4 regions of the Janthinobacterium sp. NKUCC06_STL genome follow, and region 2 is predicted to be linked to each of the others. Evidence: predicted binding sites of a transcription regulator. Region 2 holds the regulator's gene; each other region holds the start of a gene.
The links. Region 2 encodes sigma-54, which starts transcription at its own class of promoters, with help from an activator protein. Its sites were predicted from a motif close to TGGCANGNAANCTGCTTT; they were not measured.

Region 1 (3,210 bases), on a different contig from region 2:
GCAGGGCTACCAGGACCGGTTCGGCCGCTACCTCGATCCTGTGCAGGGCAAGAATCTGGAAGCGGGCGTGAAGGGCGAGTATTTCGGCGGCAAGCTCAATGCGGCGCTGGCCGTGTTCCGCATCGCGCAGGATGGCCTGGCGCAGGAAGACACGGGCCATTTTGTCGGCAATTCACTGACGCAGGCGTATTACGCGGCAGCCGGTACCACCAGCAAGGGTGTGGAACTCGATGTCTCGGGCGAACTGGCGCAAGGCTGGAATGTGTCGGCCAGCGTGTCGCATGCGGCGGCCGAGGACAACGCGGGCGCGCGCTTGAACAGCTATGTGCCGCAAACCCTGGCGCGCGTGTTTTCCACGTATCAGCTGCATGGCGATTGGCGGGCGTTATCGCTGGGCGGGGGCGTGAACTGGCAGAGCGGCGCCTACCGCGATGCCAGCGGGCCGAATGGCACGCAGCGCGTGGAGCAGGGCGGTTATGCCGTGGCCAGCCTGATGGCGAAATACGCGCTGTCGCGCCAGCTGTCCCTGCAGGCGAACATCAACAACCTGTTCGACAAGCATTACTACAGCCAGCTTGGCATGTATAACCAGGGTTATTGGGGCGCGCCGCGCAACGCCAGCGTTACCCTGCGCTACCTCTTCTGATGTATCAGAATGGCCAGGCCTGTTTGGTCACGGCCACGGCGACGATGTAGGCGAAGACCAGCACGGCGCCCACGAAGGCGGCGCCGCGCACGGCTGGCGTCTTGCCCCGTTTCAGGGCGATGGTGCCCAACACGATATAGGCCACCAGCGCGCACAGCTTGGCGGCCAGCCAGGGCTGGCTGCCCGGCGACTGGCCGCTCCACACGGCCAGGGTGATGGCGCTGGCCAGCAGGGCCGTGTCGACCAGGTGGGGCAATATCTTCACCCAGCGCTGCTGCAGCGCGGGCGAGGCGCGCAGCATCCAGGCGCCGCGCAAGAGGAAAAGAAAGCCGCTGGCGGCGGCGCAGCCCATGTGGAAATGCTTGAGGCTCAGATAGTCCATGCGTGATGTGGTGGGCGTTGATTGATGGTGGCGCCAGCATAGCCGCCTTTGGCGCGCCGCGCCATACACCGTCGGGATGAGACGCTGCTAACGCAGGAATTTCACGTACACGAGTTCCGGGTCGCCTTCATCGAGATGGTCGATCTGGCCGCTGCGCACGAAGCCCGCGCTGGCGAACAGCTGTTGCGCGGCCAGGTTGGATTGGTTCGTCGACGTGAAAATTTTCCCTGTCCGGCACGCGTCTGCGGCGGCGGCCAGCAGGCGCAAACCCGCGCCGCGCCGCTGCTGGCCGGGAGCGACCACCACCAGCGAGACAAAACCGTGGCCGAAGAAGTCGTCGTGCGTGAGGACATAGCCGGCGACCTGGCCAGCGCGGATGGCCACCTGGCAGTGCCCCTTGCCGACGGCGGCGCGCACGGCGTCGCCCCGGCTGGCGTGCGCCTGCGCGTAGGCGTCGCAGGCCAGCATGGCTGCCACATCGCCCGGCAGCGCCGCGCGCGTGATGATGGTGTCTGTTGCGTGAATGTTCTGCATGCCGCTCCTTTTCTCCAGGCGCCGAGTGTGCCAAAAATACCTGCGTTTGTAAAACACCCGCCATCCAGCCTAGGCCCATACCGCGCCATCTAGTTACTTTTGCCGATACGGCTATCCAGATTGCCTTTCCAGAATCACCCTGTGACCGATAGTGCCTTTCGACTCTGGCACGTAAGCTGGTCGGGACGGCTGGCCAGACGGCCAGTGCATTCATGGAGAAACATCGTGGCTACCCTAGATGGCACTAAGAACAACAGTAGTAACAAGGCAGTCGAACCCGGCATGCGGCGCAAGCAGTTTTCCGTGTTGGTCAGCAGTACCTTCGCATTTACCATCTGCTTTGCAGTCTGGATGATGTTTGCCGTGCTCGGCATCCCCATCAAGACCAGCCTGGGCTTGACTGAAACGCAATTCGGCCTGCTGGCCGCCATGCCCGTGCTGACGGGCTCCCTCGTGCGCGTGCCGCTGGGCATCTGGACGGACAAATACGGCGGACGCCGCGTCTTCTTTTGGCTGATGTTGGCCAGCGTCGTGCCGATCTACCTGATTTCCTACGCCACCGCCTATTGGCACTTCCTCGTGCTGGGCATGTTCGTCGGCCTGGCGGGCGGCTCGTTTTCCGTCGGCACGCCGTATGTGGCGCGCTGGTATGAAAAGGAGCGCCGCGGCCTGGCGATGGGCATCTTCGGCGCCGGCAACTCCGGTTCCGCGCTGACCAAGTTCGTTGCGCCGGGCATCGTCGCCGCCTTCGGCTGGCAGATGCTGCCCAAGGTGTACGCGGTCGCCATGCTGGCCACGGCCATCATCTTTTGGCTGTTTTCATTCACGGATAAATCGCACCTGGCGCCATCGGGCGAAAGTTTTTCGGCGCAGATGAAGGTGCTGAAGGACCCGCGCGTATGGCGCTACTGCCAGTACTACTCGGTGGTGTTTGGCGGCTACGTGGCGCTGGCGCTGTGGATGACGAAATATTACGTGGCCGAATACGGTTTTGATTTGAAGCACGCGGCGCTGCTGGCTGCCTGCTTCTCGCTGCCGGGCGGCGTGTTGCGCGCGTTTGGCGGCTGGATCTCCGACAAATACGGCGCGGCGAAAGTCACCTGGGCCGTGATGTGGGTGTGCTGGGTGTGCTTCTTCCTGCTGTCGTATCCGCAAACGCAGATGGTCGTGGAAACCGTCACGGGTCCGCTGGCTTTCCACATCGGCCTGTCGCCGCTGTGGTTCACCGTGCTGCTGTTCATCGTCGGCATCGCCATGGCCGTCGGCAAGGCGTCCGTCTTCAAGTTCATCGGCGATGACTTTTCCGACAACATCGGCGCCGTCTCGGGCGTGGTGGGCCTGGCCGGCGGCCTGGGAGGCTTCATCCTGCCCGTGATGTTCGGCGCCCTGGTGGACTTCACGGGCGTGCGTTCGAGCTCCTTCATGCTCTTGTACGGCACCGTCTGCGTTTCCCTCGTCTGGATGTATTTCTCGTTCAAGCCGCTGCGTGCGGCGACTATCAATCAACCTGCAGGAGTACAAGCATGAGCAGATATATGATCAATACCTGGGAGCCGGAAACCCCGAGCTTCTGGCAAAACACGGGCAAGGCCACGGCCGCGCGCAATCTGTGGATATCGATTCCCGCGCTGCTGCTGGCGTTCGCCGT
Region 2 (3,210 bases):
GTCGAAGGCGAAGCGGAGCGCGTGGAATACAACAACAAAACGGAAGTGGTGAAACTGTTTTCCAGAGCCAAGCTGACGCGCCTGGAAGGCGCGAAAGTGACCGATGTGGCCAACGGCGCCTTCATCTCGTATGACAGCCGCAAGGAAGAATTTGCGATGGAAAATTCCAACAGCGGCACCAGCACCGCGGATGGCGGCAGCGTGCGCATGGTGATCCAGCCGAAGACCAAGGCGCCGGCGGCGGAGAAAGCGCCGGCCACGCCCGCGCCAGGAAAGAAATAATGGAAAATACACGTTGCGGCAGCACCCTGATCGTTCGCGGGCTGCAAAAAACCTATGGCAAGCGGCAAGTCGTGCATGATGTCTCGCTGCAAGTCGAATGCGGCGAAGTGGTGGGGTTGCTGGGCCCGAACGGCGCCGGCAAGACTACCTCGTTCTACATGATCGTCGGCCTGGTGCCGTCGGACGGCGGCAGCATCGATATCAGCGGCGTGGACATTTCCAGCCTGCCGATCCACCGCCGCGCGCAGATGGGCCTGTCCTACCTGCCGCAGGAAGCGTCCGTCTTTCGCAAGCTGACGGTGGAAGACAATATCCGCGCCGTGCTGGAAATCCAGACCGTTGAAGGCCGTCCTTTGAAGAAGGCCGAGATCGAGGAGCGCCTGGACAAATTGCTGGCCGACTTGCAGATTGAAAAGCTGCGCGAGAACCAGGCCCTGTCCCTGTCGGGCGGCGAGCGCCGCCGCGTGGAAATCGCCCGCGCGCTGGCCACCGATCCCCGTTTCGTGCTGCTCGACGAGCCGTTCGCCGGCGTTGATCCGATCGCCGTGATCGAGATCCAGCGCATCGTGCGCTTCTTGAAGGAGCGCAATATCGGCGTGCTGATCACCGATCATAATGTGCGCGAGACGCTGGGTATCTGCGACCGTGCCTACATCATCAACCAGGGCTCGGTGCTGGCGTCGGGACGCCCCGACGACATCATCGCGAACGAGTCGGTACGCCGGGTCTATCTGGGCGAACACTTCCGCATGTAAGCCAATGAAACAATCATTGCAGCTGCGCACTTCGCAGCACCTGGCACTGACGCCGCAGTTGCAGCAATCGATACGCCTGTTGCAATTGTCTACCCTGGAATTGCACCAGGAACTAGAGCAACTGCTGACGGACAATCCCTTGCTCGAGCGCCTCGACGATCCGCTCGACCGTTCGCTGCGCCTGCTGTCCGACGGCGCCTTGAGTTCCACGGCGGCGCCGGCCGAAGCGCCGCCCCAGCCGCCAAGCCAGGACGCGCCTGCCGCGCCGGCCGAAGCGGAAACCTTTGACGGCGAGGCGGGCGACAGTCCGGCTGCCGCGGACGGTGGCGACAGCGACTGGAGCGAGGCGAGCCGCGGCAAGGCGCCAGACGATGAAGATTCGCGTCCGCAGCTGGAGGCCCATCACTGCACCCTGCGCGAGCACCTGATGGAGCAGATGCGCGTGACGGTGCTCGAGTTGCGCGACCGCGCGCTGGTCGAGCTGATCATCGACGCGCTCGACGACAATGGCTACCTGGAAGAGTCGCTCGACGACATCCTGGCGCGCCTGCCGGAAGAGCTGGAAATCGACGCCGACGAGATGCGCACGGCCTTGTCGCTGCTGCAAAGTTTCGATCCGCCGGGCGTGGGCGCGCGCAATGCGTCCGAATGCCTGGCCCTGCAAATCAAGCGCTTGCCGCACATCGCCATGGTGACGCGGCGCATGGCCCTCGTCATCGTGGAAAAGCACCTGGCCTGGTTTGCCCAGCGCGATTTCAACAAGCTGAAAAAAGCCCTCGATTGCGACGAGGAAGACTTGCGCGAAGCGCAGACGGTGATTCGCCAGTGCAATCCGCATCCGGGCGCCGTGTTCGCCTCGGACGTGTCCGATTACGTGGTGCCTGACGTCGTCGTCAAGCGCGCGCGCAATGGCTGGCAAGTGACCCTGAACAACGACGTCATGCCGCGCCTGCGCGTCAACGCCATGTACGCCAACCTGCTCAAGCAGGGCAAGGGCGAAGGCGCCATGGGCGCACAGTTGCAGGAAGCCAAGTGGCTGATCAAGAATATGCGCCAGCGCTTCGACACCATCCTGCGCGTGGCACAGGCGATAGTAGAAAGACAAAAGAACTTTTTCTCGCATGGGGCCGTTGCCATGCGCCCCCTTGTGCTCCGTGAAATAGCTGATACACTGGGTTTACACGAGAGTACTATCTCGCGGGTAACAACTCAAAAGTACATGCTGACCCCGCACGGCATGTTCGAGTTGAAATATTTCTTTGGTAGCCACGTCGCCACCGAAGCGGGGGGCGAAGCGTCATCGACGGCGATACGGGCATTGATCGTGCAACTGACAGGAGCAGAAGACCCTAAAAATCCTTTATCCGACAGTAAGATTGCGGACATGCTGGGGGAACAAGGCATGGTGATTGCGCGACGTACTGTTGCCAAATACCGGGAAGCGTTGAAAATTCCGCCAGTGAGCCTGCGTAAGTGTTTGTAAGTTTTTTTCGGTTCCTCTGCGGGCCGGATACGATGGACCGCACGAACCCGATCATCTTTAGGAGTGTGTATGAATCTCACCATCAGCGGACATCATCTCGAAGTGACACCAGCCATCCGTGAATACGTACAAACGAAGCTGGAGCGCGTGAAACGTCATTTCGATCAAGTCATCGATATCGCCGTGATTCTGACCGTGGATAACCTCAAAGAGAAAGAAAAACGTCAAAAGGCTGAAGTCAACCTGCGTTTGAGTGGCAAGACTGTCTATGTGGAAAGCCTGGCGCACGACCTGTACGCCGCGATCGATACCCTGATCGACAAGCTCGATAGGCAAGTGATGAAATACAAAACCAAAGTGCAAGGGCACGGTAAAGAGGCGATCAAGCATCTGCCAGACAACTCCGAGGAAGACGCCGTCGTCGCCGTTTAAGGCCACCCGCTTCCAGCAGTTGTGATCAACTAAGGGCGCACATCTTGCGCCCTTTTTTGCGCCTGGACCTGTTGAACGCAATCTTCCCCGCGCAGGCGCTAGAATGTTTGCACTTTCACTTCTTTCCTGCCTGCCATGAGCGACTTCGTCCAGACCTCCATCCGCAACCGCACCGGGCACATCGTGCTCGACCGTCCGAAAGCCTTGAATTCCCTGTCGCTGGAGATGGTGCGCGCCCTGAGCGCGGTCCTGCTGGCC
Region 3 (3,210 bases), on a different contig from region 2:
CTCGATTTCATGCTGTTTCGTCTAGAATCGCGCATTATCTTTTTGCATGACCTGGATGCCATGTCTACCGACTTTTCCCCCGACTTTTCCATATATCTAGCCAGCAGCCTGTATATCGACAGCGACCATCCGGCCGTGCGCGCCAAGGCAGCCGCATTGGCGGCAGGCGCGGTGGGCGACGCCGCCATCGCTGCCCGCTGCTTTGCCTTTGTGCGCGACGAGGTGGCCCACAGCTGGGACTACCAGCGCAATCCCGTCACTTGCCGCGCTTCCGATGTCTTGCAGCATGGCACGGGATACTGTTATGCGAAGAGCCATTTGCTGGCCGCATTGCTGCGCGCCAACGGCATTCCTGCCGGCCTGTGCTACCAGCGCCTGGCCGTCGGCGAAGTGGGGCCGCCGTTTTGTCTGCATGGCTTGAATGCCGTGTATCTGCAGGAGTTTGGCTGGTACCGCATCGATGCGCGCGGCAACAAGCCCGGCGTCGATGCCGCCTTCACGCCGCCACGCGAGCAGCTGGCCTTTCCCGTGCTGGCGCCCGAGGAACGCGACTTGCCGGAAATCTGGCCGGCACCGTTGCCGCAGGTGGTGGCGTCCCTGACCGGCCATGCGACGGTGCAGGACGTGGCGGCGAACTTGCCCGATATTGAATTATTGCCTCTGCAAAAATAATCCAAAGAAAGAAACCATGAAAAAAATCTGTATTGGCCTGATCGGCCTGATGTTGCTGGCCGGTTGCGGCAGCAAGGGCGAGAGCGGTGGGCAGTCGAGCGCCGCGCGCCTTGAGGGCAAGGAAAAGGGCAGCGAGTTTCTTGCCTATGAGCATAATGTCAGCGTCGATACGCACGAGGCGCAAGTGCGGCCCCTGTATGAAAAAGTGGTCGCCGCCTGCAAGGCCGACACGGAAAACGGCTGCCTGCTGCTCGACTCCAGCGTCGACAGCGGCCGCTACGTGCATGCGCGCATCAGCATGCGCGCCAAGCCGGCCGGCATCAAGAAGCTCGTCGCGCTGGTCGCGGCCGAAGGCGACGTCACCAGCCAGGGCACCAAGGTGGAAGACCTGGGCCGTCCCGTGCTCGACAGCAAGAAACGCCTGGAGATGCTCAAGCAATACCAGGCGCAATTGCAAGACCTGGAAAAGCGTTCGGGTACGAACGTCGATGCTCTCATCAAGGTGAGCAAGGAACTGGCCACCGTGCAAGTGGAGCTGGAACAGGCGACGGCGGCCAACGCGCTGTTGATGCAGCGCATCGATACGGACTTGCTGAACGTCGTCATCAGTGCCGAAGGCAAGCAATCGTTCTGGCGGCCCGTCAAGCGTGCGCTGGGCAATTTCACGGAAAACCTGTCGGAAGGCGTGGCCAACGCCATCACGGCCATGGCCTATATCCTGCCGTGGCTGATCGCTTTCGTGCTGCTGTTCCCGCTGGGACGCAAGGGCTGGCGCCGCCTGCGTGGAGTTCCTCGCAAGGATTGATGCCGGGATTGTTGCGTCCGGCGCACCGTTTTACGGCAATTTGAAACCTGGCTGCACAGTCCTTGTGCAGCCAGGTTTTTTTTCGTGCGGCAAAAGCCGCGTGCACCATGGCGGACACCTGCTGGTGCTGGCATGCATTCTGCTTTAACAACATCGCAGGCCCAGCTCGATCCCCACGAACCCATCACAGGAGTCCCCATGTCACGACGCATCATCCTGAAAGCGGCCGCCGCCGGCGCACTGGCCCTGGCCACGTCCACTTATATGCAGGCAGCCCTGGCCGCCGATACGATCAAGGTGGGCATTTTGCACTCCCTGTCGGGCACCATGGCCATTTCCGAAACGTCGCTCAAGGATGTGGCGCTGATGACGATTGCCGAGATCAATGCCAAGGGTGGCGTGCTGGGCAAGAAGCTGGAAGCCGTCGTCGTCGACCCCGCATCGAACTGGCCTTTGTTCGCGGAAAAAGCGCGCCAGCTGGTGGCGCAGGATAAAGTAGCTGTCGTGTTTGGCTGCTGGACATCCGTGTCGCGCAAGTCGGTTTTACCCGTGTTCAAGGAACTCAACAGTCTGCTGTTTTACCCGGTGCAATACGAGGGCGAGGAACTGGAAAAGAATGTGTTTTATACGGGTGCGGCACCGAACCAGCAGGCGATTCCCGCCGTCGAATACCTGATGAGCAAGGATGGCGGCGGCGCCAAGCGCTTCGTGCTGCTGGGCACGGATTACGTGTATCCGCGCACCACCAACAAGATCCTGCGCGCCTTCCTGAAAAGCAAGGGAGTCAAGGATAGCGATATCAGCGAGGTCTACACGCCGTTCGGCCATGCCGATTATCAAACCATCGTCGCCAACATCAAGAAGTTTTCCACGGGCGGCAAGACGGCCGTCATTTCCACCATTAATGGCGATTCGAACGTGCCGTTCTACAAGGAACTGGGCAATGCCGGCTTGAAAGCCACGGACGTGCCCGTCGTTGCGTTTTCCGTGGGCGAGGAAGAGTTGCGCGGTATCGATACCAAGCCCTTGCTGGGCCATCTGGCGGCATGGAATTACTTTGAATCCGTCAAGAACCCCGTGAATACCGCCTTCATCAAGCAGTGGAAGGCCTATGCCGTGGCGCAAAAGCTGCCGAACGCGGGTTCGGTCGTGACGAACGACCCGATGGAAGCGACCTATGTCGGCATCCACATGTGGGCGCAAGCCGTGGAAAAGGCGAAATCGACGGACACGGACAAGGTGATCGCCGCCATGGCCGGCCAGAGCGTCAAGGCGCCGTCGGGCTTCACCCTGACCATGGATGCGACCAATCACCACCTGCACAAGCCCGTGATGATCGGCGAGATCAAGGCCGATGGGCAATTCAATGTCGTGTGGAAAACAAAGGAACCGATACGTGCACAGCCGTGGAGCCCGTTTATCAAGGGGAATGAGGGCAAGCAGAAGTTGTAGAAGCTTGCGCGTCGAATCGTCATCGCAACCCCAGGCAAAGAGCTGGGGTCAGTAGCCTCGCGATCGGAATGCGGCCCCATTGGGGCGCATTCCCCCGCCGGGTCTGACCCCTGTCCTTGTCTTTGGGGGAAGGATACCTATCAAGACATCGGCTTTACTACATGGAATCCATGCACATGCAGCTTTTCCCCAAACTGCTGGTCCTCGCCTGCCTGCTGTTCTCCCCGTTGGCGCAGGCAGCCATCCCTGTCGATCTGCTGAAGCCCCTCTCCGGCGACGAC
Region 4 (3,210 bases), on a different contig from region 2:
TGCCAAAAGGTTTTTGCTGGTCATCACAGGCCGCCGGCCCAGGTAGATTTTGTTATGCAAGGAATTGCCCACGATGGTCTCCTGTACAAGAATTTTTATGATGTCTCATTATAAGAACAGAATCGTGACGGCCGCATGACACTCGACAGTTAGAGCTTGATTTGTATCCAGTCGGCAACATTTATTGACGTTTTTGTTGTTTAAATGGCGTGGCGCCGGCGGCCGCCCCGCAGTCCATTTCCGATTGGAAATAAACGCGGCGCACGCCTCCCCACCGCAGGCCATGGCACGGTGCAACGGTCCGAAAACCGCTCAATGCATTTTCACGGGCGGTGGCGGCGGCGTCGGCTCCTCGACCGGCACGGGATCGATGTGGGGCGGCTGTTCCGGCGGCGGCGTGAGCGGGTCGCCTTCCGGCGGTGGCGGCATATCGGGTTCGGGCGTGCTGTGCGCACGCAACGGGGCAAGATGAAATTGTAGCTGCATGGTGGCCTCCTTTGCCCCACTGTAGCCGATGCAACCAAATCCTGGCGCCCGCCAGTGGCGCGCTGCGGGGGAACTAAACGGCGTGGCGCCACTCCAACTTGGCAGGCATCCCCTCCAGCTACGAATGCAAGCGATTCCCATGGCGCGCAAGAAAATCCTCTTTATGGCCGAGGCAGTGACCCTGGCCCACGTCGGCCGTCCCCTGAGCCTGGCCCAGGGCTTGGACGAGGACAAGTACGAGGTGCATTTTGCCTGTGCCGACGGCTATGACTTTTGCTTCAAGCAAGCGCCCTTCCGGCGCTGGCGCATCGACAGTATTTCATCGTTGCAATTCCTGCAGGCGCTGGCGCACGGCAAGCCCGTCTATACGGAAAGTACGCTGCACGCGTATGTGGAAGACGACTTGCGCCTGCTCAATGCCGTCCAGCCCGATCTCGTGATCGGCGACTTCCGCCTGTCGCTGTCGGTCAGCGCGCGCCTGCAGCGCATTCCCTACATTACCGTCAGCAATGCCTACTGGAGTCCCTGGGTGCGCCAGCACTACACGGTGCCCAGCCTGCCCCTGACAGGCATGCTGCCCATCTGGCTGGCCGATCCCCTGTTCCGCCTGATCCGCCCGCTGGCCTTCGCCTCGCACGCCGTGCCCCTGAACCGCGTGCGCCGCCGCCATGGCCTGCCATCCTTGGGCAGCGACCTTCGGCGCATCTATACGGATGCCGACCACACCTTGTACGCGGATATTCCGCAACTGTTTCCGCCGCAAGCCATGCCGGCCACGCACGACTACCTGGGCGCCGTCATCTGGGCGCCGCCGCTTGATTTGCCCGACTGGTGGCAGCGCCCGGAACTGAGCAGCGGACGGCCCATCATCTATGTCACCCTGGGCAGCTCCGGCCAGGGGCAATTGCTGCCACGCGTGCTGCGCGCGCTGGCGCCCCTGCCCGTCACCGTACTGGCGGCCACGGCCGGCACCATCCGCGTCGACGCCGTGCCGCCGAATGCCTATGTCGCGCCCTTTCTGCCCGGCGACACGGCCGCCCGGCGCGCCAGCCTGGTGATCTGCAACGGCGGCAGCCCCACCAGCCAGCAGGCGCTGACGGCGGGCGTGCCCGTCATCGGCATCGCCGGCAACCTCGATCAATTCCTCAACATGCACGGCATCGCCGGGGCCGGTGCCGGCCTGCTGCTGCGCGCCGACCGCTTCCAGGAAACCGCCCTGCGCCATGCCGCCACGCGCATGCTCGACGATGGCCGAGCCAGGCTGGCGGCGCGCCAGCTGGCCACGGCCATGCGCAACTATGTGCCAGGGCAACGCTTGCTGCCCCATATGCACGCCCTGCTGGGCTCGTTGCCACCGGGCGGCCTGCCTTGACGGGCGGCGTCGGTTTTTCTTACAGAGCGTCCGACAACACCTGCAGCACTTCAACAAAAGCACGCCAAGTCCTTGATTTCAAAAGAACCTCATGCGTTGGCATGGAAGTCGCTTAGATCTGGCCATGAGCACCTGCCGACAGGACTCAAGCAAGACTCTCAGACTCACTCAACCACGAGGTGAATACAATGAAACTCTCGAAACTGAAACTGCTCCCGGCCGCAGCGGCACTGGCCATGCTGTGCGCCGCCGGTAGCGCACAGGCGGGCGCCTACGGCTATTCCTACAACAACATCTTCGGCCTGGTGATCGCCGTGCCAACGGGCCAGATCACGGTGGCCAACAGCACCACCATCTCGCGCAGCACGGCCACCCTGAATGGCGTAAGCGTCATCAATGGCGGCTCCGGCTCGCTCGATGCCCCGCGCGCCAACGTCGGCGCCGTCACCAAGGGCGAGAATGACTTCACGCAGCAAGGCCCCACCAACACCTATTCGCGCGGCGATGCGCAGATCGTCAGCACGCAGTTCCCTTCGTTCCCGCCCGGCTCCACCTCCACCCAGGTGGTGAACGTGGCCGAAGCCCACCTCGCAGGCCCCGCCGGCACGGCCGATGCTTCCGGGCGCAACGGCTCGACCACGGGCTTTTCCGTCGATTTCATCGTCGGCTCACCCACGGCAACGCTGAGCTTTGACTTCCTGGCCTCGCCCTTCATGCAGGTCTTCCTGCAAAGCACGGTCGGCCAGCTATCCACCGCCACGGCCAACCTGGTCGTCACCTTCACCATCACGGATGCGACCGGTGCGACGGTGTTCAACTGGACGCCCGATGGCGCGATCGGCTCGGGCATCTTCGGCGGCACGGAAAACGCCGATGGCGCCAACCTGAACACCAGCCTGGCGACCAATTTCCTCACGCGCGGCAACCTGTTCACCTACGACCCTTCCGGCTGCGGCACGCCCACGGGCACCGGTGTCGGCACGGTGTGCGGCAGCAACTTCAGCTCCGTCAGCAATGCCTTGACGGCCGGTAACTACACGCTGACCCTGAATGCGGTGGAAAGCGTGGATCTGGTGAAACAGCAAGCGACACCGGAACCGGGCACCCTGGCCTTGCTGGGCCTGGGTCTGGCTGGCCTGGGCTATGCCCGCCGCCGCAAGGTCGCCGTCTGAACCAGGCAACAGGGGGGATTCACAGGCGAGGAGGCTCTCCTCGCCTTTTTTATGTGGCAAACCTGTCGGTTTTCCTTACAACGCGACCGATCAGGAGATGAGGATTTTCATGACTATATTTTCTTGCACCCGGCTGCCAACATTCCTGTTAGCTTTTCTGCTGCTGGCCAGCAGCGGCAC

Region 1: a site for sigma-54 is predicted at 1,728-1,745, ahead of KO539_RS09555 (nitrate/nitrite transporter). Genes of this name have one in related genera too.
Region 3: a site for sigma-54 is predicted at 1,606-1,623, ahead of urtA (urea ABC transporter substrate-binding protein). Genes of this name have one in related genera too.
Region 4: a site for sigma-54 is predicted at 1,956-1,973, ahead of KO539_RS01495 (EDSAP-1 family PEP-CTERM protein). Genes of this name have one in related genera too.

Annotation. Positions count from the first base shown of each region.
Region 1 covers NZ_JAHKQY010000002.1:115,395-118,604, forward strand. The annotation lists gene KO539_RS09540 (TonB-dependent siderophore receptor) at 1-646, shown strand, start outside; gene KO539_RS09545 (SirB2 family protein) at 651-1,028, opposite strand; gene KO539_RS09550 (GNAT family N-acetyltransferase) at 1,116-1,562, opposite strand; gene KO539_RS09555 (nitrate/nitrite transporter) at 1,845-3,089, shown strand; gene KO539_RS09560 (NarK family nitrate/nitrite MFS transporter) at 3,086-3,210, shown strand, end outside.
Region 2 covers NZ_JAHKQY010000003.1:597,309-600,518, forward strand. The annotation lists gene lptA (lipopolysaccharide transport periplasmic protein LptA) at 1-282, shown strand, start outside; gene lptB (LPS export ABC transporter ATP-binding protein) at 282-1,037, shown strand; gene KO539_RS15285 (RNA polymerase factor sigma-54) at 1,042-2,520, shown strand; gene hpf (ribosome hibernation-promoting factor, HPF/YfiA family) at 2,590-2,952, shown strand; gene KO539_RS15295 (enoyl-CoA hydratase/isomerase family protein) at 3,088-3,210, shown strand, end outside.
Region 3 covers NZ_JAHKQY010000001.1:220,956-224,165, reverse strand. The annotation lists gene KO539_RS01035 (transglutaminase family protein) at 61-672, shown strand; gene KO539_RS01030 (DUF4349 domain-containing protein) at 689-1,477, shown strand; gene urtA (urea ABC transporter substrate-binding protein) at 1,676-2,929, shown strand; gene urtB (urea ABC transporter permease subunit UrtB) at 3,106-3,210, shown strand, end outside.
Region 4 covers NZ_JAHKQY010000001.1:313,048-316,257, forward strand. The annotation lists gene KO539_RS01480 (hypothetical protein) at 1-72, opposite strand, end outside; gene KO539_RS01485 (hypothetical protein) at 313-486, opposite strand; gene KO539_RS01490 (glycosyltransferase) at 626-1,858, shown strand; gene KO539_RS01495 (EDSAP-1 family PEP-CTERM protein) at 2,047-3,030, shown strand; gene KO539_RS01500 (EDSAP-1 family PEP-CTERM protein) at 3,140-3,210, shown strand, end outside.